Linked DNA regions of Limibacter armeniacum. The protein of the gene in region 1 interacts with the protein of each later gene in a pairwise test. Links are inferred from orthologs where the notes say so. Each region holds a gene or a part of one and is shown on either strand. Other genes may lie near its edges.

Evidence for each region. Proteins that work in one complex are often made in the same cells at the same time.
Region 2: the proteins of pepT (region 1) and tpiA interact in binary tests that used the Escherichia coli proteins (3 or more experiments, as listed by UniProt). The link is inferred for Limibacter armeniacum from one-to-one orthologs.

Annotation. Positions count from the first base shown.
Region 1 is NZ_JBAJNO010000009.1:1,094,655-1,097,692, reverse strand. Bases 27-2,986 are described here. They hold pepT (peptidase T), read left to right. Parts: upstream 27-867; coding sequence 868-2,106; downstream 2,107-2,986. Other genes in these bases: V6R21_RS22230 (O-methyltransferase), read right to left, coding at 2,173-2,949; V6R21_RS22240 (complex I subunit 1/NuoH family protein), read right to left, coding at 27-630. In the rest of the region: more of V6R21_RS22240, read right to left, coding at 1-26. UniProt on the Escherichia coli protein: Cleaves the N-terminal amino acid of tripeptides.
Region 2 is NZ_JBAJNO010000009.1:2,933,824-2,936,709, reverse strand. The notes cover bases 19-2,826. They hold tpiA (triose-phosphate isomerase), read right to left. Parts: upstream 1,900-2,826; coding sequence 1,138-1,899; downstream 19-1,137. Other genes in these bases: V6R21_RS29920 (acyltransferase family protein), read right to left, coding at 2,566-2,826; prmA (50S ribosomal protein L11 methyltransferase), read right to left, coding at 112-933. In the rest of the region: more of V6R21_RS29920, read right to left, coding at 2,827-2,886. UniProt on the Escherichia coli protein: Involved in the gluconeogenesis. Catalyzes stereospecifically the conversion of dihydroxyacetone phosphate (DHAP) to D-glyceraldehyde-3-phosphate (G3P).

The DNA.
Region 1 (3,038 bases):
AAATGGAGATCGTATAATGTTCCATGTCAGTATTCCACCAATATTGGTCACATCTATTCCTAATGCCTTAATGCCAAAAAGGTAGTTGGCTTCATCTGAAACCATTGGAAGATAGATACTTTGCTGAATGCTTATTTCTTGAAGGTTAAGCGTTTGTGAAATCATAACAACACACAAAACTGCAAGACCTAAAGGGATTTCATAGCTGATCATTTGGGCAGCGGCACGCATAGCGCCATAAAGAGAGTATTTGTTATTGGAACCCCAACCAGCCATTAGAATACCGATTATATCCAAGGCAACAATGGCTAGCAAGAAGAAAACACCTACTTCTGCTTCAGAACCAATCAGGTCAGGAGATAAAGGTATTACAGCAAACCCAGCAAATACAGCGGCAAACATAACCATAGGCGCAGCTTTAAACAGAAACTTATCGGCAGCGGCAGGAACAGTGTCTTCTTTCATCAGGAGTTTCAGTATATCTGCAGCAGTTTGGAGTAAACCAAACTTACCGGTTTCCATCGGACCTAACCTGTCTTGAATAAATGCTGAGATCTTTCTTTCCCCATAAACACCTCCATAAAGTGCATAGACAGGGATAAGAAGTAAGAGTATTATCAGTGCTAACATGCTATCAGAATAGTCAAAGTATTAACCTTCCATATGTTGGAAGAAATTCAGACTGTAAAATTGAGATACAAATTTATCGTTTCAAAATACAATCTTACTACCTTTTAGTTGATCTTTTGTTTGCAATTGCCTCGAAAATCTAAAAAAACACAACCGAACCTCTATCTTTGGGGCTATAAAGAACCAACCTGAATCTAAGTCAGAGATCATTCCACAATACTAACACACATATACAAAATGGAGGAAATCAAGAATGAATTGATTGAGCGTTTCACACGCTATGTACAGTACGATACTGAAGCAAAACCAGAAGTTGAGCATATTCCAAGTACTCCCAACCAGCATATATTGGCAAAAGACCTTGCCGAAGAACTTAAGTCAATTGGTATGGAAGACGTTACAGTGGATGAACACGCTTATGTAATGGCAACCTTACCTGCTAATACTGATAAGCAGCTGCCTACTATTGGTTTTGTTGCACATATTGATACAACACCTGACTATACGGGTCATAATGTAAAACCTCAGGTTTGGGAAAATTATGATGGTGGTGATCTGATATTGAATAAGGAAAAGGAAATAATTCTTTCTTCAGAGGAATTTCCAATGCTGAAAAGTTATAAAGGACAGACTGTTATTACTTCCGATGGGACAACATTACTCGGTGCCGATGATAAGGCGGGAGTAACGGAGATTGTGACAGCGATGCATTACTTGATCAAACATCCTGAAATCAAGCATGGCAAAATCAGAATCTGTTTCACACCTGATGAGGAAGTAGGCAAAGGAGCTGACTTGTTCGATGTGGAAAAGTTTGGTGCTGAGTGGGCCTATACCATGGATGGTGGACCAATGGGAGAGCTGGAGTTTGAAAACTTTAATGCAGCTTTTGCCAAAATTCATTTTGTAGGACATAACGTGCATCCTGGAACTGCCAAAAATGTGATGGTTAATTCTATGTACAGGGCTGCTGAGTTTATACAAGCATTACCAGCTGATGAAGTTCCTGAAAAAACAACAGGGTATGAAGGCTTTTTCCATTTGTTGAGCATGCATGGTGAAACGGAGAATACAACATTACAGTACATTATCCGTGACCATGATCGCCAAAAATATGAAGACAAGAAGCAATTGATTGAGACGTTGGTGGAGGATTTCAAAAAGAAATATGGAGAGAAGTCCATTTCCATTGAAATGATCGATCAATACTTTAATATGCGTGAAAAGGTAGAGCCTGTAATGCATATTGTTGATGTGGCAGAAAAGGCCATGAAAGAGTTGGGTATTACACCTGATATTAAGCCTATTAGAGGTGGTACGGATGGCGCCAGACTTTCATATATGGGACTTCCATGTCCTAACATCTTTGCTGGTGGTCATAATATGCACTCTCGATATGAGTTCGTTCCTGTAGAGACGATGATGAAAGCAACAGAAGTGATTGTGAAAATTGCAGAGCTAGTTGCAAAACAATAGTTACTGATCAATTTACTTTCAGTAAAAAAAAGCACTTTAGGTAGCGTCCTGAAGTGCTTTTTGTTTTTAGAAAAGTAATGTGAAATCCTGCTTGGGTTGCTTGTCTCTAAAGAGGACTAACCCTACTTGAAATAGGTCAATTGTGATTTTTACTTCAGGGTGACATTTGATTTTCTCCCAAGCTTTGCGCATGCCATTAGACCAATGAATATCATCAAAGACAAAAACAGTCTCCTCATGTTTGTAAGGAAGAAAGGTCTCAAAATACCTGACGGTAGGTTCGTAGCGGTGATTGGCATCAAAATAAACGAAATCAACCTTGTTCTTTTGAGAAAGAAACGGCCCCAATGTTTCGTCTAGGTTACCCTGAATAGTGGTGATGTTGTCTGCTCCAGTTGACTTGAAGATGCTTTCTGCAACATCCATTTGAATGGGGCACCCTTCGAAGGTGGTAATATGGACATCGGGAGAAACTTTAGCCAAATATAATGTCGAAATACCCAAGCAAGTTCCTAACTCAATCACTTCTTTGGGCTTTAGGTATGCTACAAGCTTGAAGAGTAATTCTCCTACTTTTTGACTACTCAAAGAGTTTTTGGCAATGTCTTTTACTTTACGTTCTTTGGATTTGAGCTTCTTGGAGCCAGCACCAAAATCGGTGACTTTTAATTTCGTGTTATCTTCCAGTAATGCAGTACGGAGTGCCTCTATTTCATCAAATGCATAGTAGTGTTTGTATGGCTCAATGACATCGGTAAATAGTTTGAATACATAGGGTGAATGTAGTCCGTGTGCGTTGCCTGCTTTGATTTGATAACGTAAAAAGTCGATTGCTGTTAGCATATAAATATCAAGGTAATTGCTTAGTTAATTCTCACCAAACTGTGAGGAGTAATGTTATAAGTAATGTGCAATTTAAGGTCTTCAACTAT
Region 2 (2,886 bases), 1.8 Mb from region 1 along the record:
TAATGACACCGAAAGTTAAGTTGCAGCAGCAAAAGGATTTCCCAATGTTAATTTATAATAAGGCAAGTTCTAACTAAACATCAATTAGAACCTGCCTCCATTAGCAATACCTTATTTCTTATGGAATACGGCACTTACCCAATTTAGCCTCTCCTTATGAGATTCATAAACTAGCCCGTACTCCGCTGCCTTCTCTTTTATAACAGGCAAATCCTCTGTATAAAATCCACTTAGTAATAGTGTCGCCTGTGGCTTTAACATACCTGCATAAATCCCCATCTCATTTAACAGAACGTTACGGTTGATATTAGCCAATACGATATCATAACTATCTTTTTTGGGCATGTCCGTCACTGTTCCTACTGTAACATTGATGTCTATCCCATTGATTGCTGCATTTTCCAATGCATTCTCTACTGACCAGTCTTCAATATCACAAGCATCTACAGAAGTCGCTCCAAGTTTTTTAGCCATTACAGCCAAAATACCCGTACCACAACCCAGATCCGCAACCACTTTATCCTGATGATCAATTTCAAGTTGGTTAAGCAGCATCAGCGTCGTTGTAGAATGATGCCCTGTACCAAATGACATTTTAGGAGTGATCACAATCTCGTGTTTGTACTCCTTGTCAGGTTGATGAAACGATGCTCTGATCAGCAAATCATCGGAAATCACCACAGGTTCATAATTACTCTCCCAAAGCTTGTTCCAATTTTGCTTTTCAACTTCCTTAAATGAATAAGATATCTGGTCTTCAAAGAAGGAAATAGTGTCTTTGAACTCATTTTCATCAAAAAGATGCTGCTCTATAGAAGCCTCAAACCCTTCGTCATTTTCTAAAAAAGAGTCAAAACCAATACCTCCCAATACAGCTTGCAACACCTCTTTGAGTTCCTCGCTACACTTTACATCTAATGCGATATATTCCATATAATCAATTTGTTTGTAAACGCTTTGTCAATCCCATTTTATTAAACTTGACAAATATACAAAAAGCGACATCAGCGAAATGTTAACCTGAAACCTTATATCAATTCAACCGTGTTTTTCGGTGCTTCTTATTTTTAGAAACGAAAAAAGCAGCGAACATTTCCTGTCCGCTGCTCTATTCATTTTAATTATGCCTTATCAGTCTTAGTAAGACTTCGTGATATCAATAAAATCTCTAGATGCCAATGAAGCACCACCGATCAATCCACCATCTACATCAGCGTTAGCAAACAGCTCTGGTGCATTCGTTGGTTTTGCACTTCCTCCATAAAGGATAGAAATCTCATCCGCTACTTCCTGACCGTATTTAGAAGCCAACATGTCACGGATATCTTTGTGCATTTCCTGAGCTTGATCACTTGATGCCGTTTTACCTGTACCAATTGCCCAAACTGGCTCATAAGCAATCACCACTTTCTTAAAGTCCTCAGCAGACAAGTGGTAAAGACTTTCTTCCAGTTGCTTAGATACTACTTCTTTCTGTTTTCCAGCTTCTCTTTCGCTCAATACTTCTCCTACACAGAAAATTGGAGCCATTCCATTAGCCAATACAGCATCTACTTTCTTTGCAAGTTCCTCATGTGTTTCCTTGAAGTACTCTCTTCTTTCACTGTGGCCCAAAATCACATAGTCTACACCAAATGACTTCAGCATAGGTGCTGAAATCTCACCAGTGAAAGCTCCTTTTGGCTCAAAGTAGCAGTTTTGAGCAGCAACAAATACATTGGATGCATTTCCTACCAATGATTTCACACCGCTTAAGTGGATGAAAGGCACACCCATAATCACTGTAACGTCAGATGGAGTCTCGTCTTTAGCCATGTTCACTACCTCTGAAGCAAGTTTCAGTGCATCATCCTTCAGGGTATTCATCTTCCAGTTACCAGCTACTATTTTCTTTCTCATGTCTGTAGTTTGATTTTTTATCGAATTATGTTGGTTCCGAATTTTTAGGAAGGCTAAATATAGGCATTGCCAATGTGGGCGAGAAATGAGTAAAGTCACTTATGGATTTTCCCAATTTGGAATTAGGAATGACTATTTGACGCAATCAATACCTAAAAACAGTAATTATCCTCCTTTTAGGCCTTTAAAAAGCTTTCTTCTTTAGACTGTATTTAAATATTATTTAAGCATTCTTATTTCCGAACTCTCTTCCCAATATGAGAAAAGCTCCAGAAATGTCCCTTCTATATGATTTGTACTTCTCTAACAAGGTGACTGTATTATTCCAAAATTAAGGTTGAATTAACAAGAAAATCATTATACAAAACTAAGATCACACAAATTAGGTCTCTTATATGTATAAAGCCTAACCACAAACACTACTAGATTTACTTTCAACCAATTCAATTCTACTTTACACACAATTCAATTACTTCCATCTAACCAATTCAAGATTACACAACACTATCATTCTAAAATTAATCACCAGCTATGAATCATCCGGTAAAAACACCGGATGATTTTTTTATTTAGCTAATTCTACTCAGTTGGTTTCCTGTTTAGCAAACCTTGCCTGTTGTGCCTTGATGATCGCATGTTCAGGTAATGTCAAATCAGGATCCTCTCCTAAAATTTTCTCAGCCAACTCCCTGACCTTTCAACATCTCTCAAATTTGTTATTGGGCTTTCAAAGTATCTGTACAACAAAGTTGAAAGTCCAATTGTCATTCCCCAGTAAAGAGTATAGTTCAATAGTAGTCCTAGCCAAGTCCCTCTAAATAGTATAGGTAAATCTATCAACGGAAGTATGTAGCCCATCACAATAGAAAGATTTAACACATACATCGAATAAGAAATTAAACTTATGTTGGTTATCCATTTACCTAGAATACTAGTATTACTTTTCCAATTACTCAAAAAAGGAAGTAGGCAAAGCGTTGCCAGTGC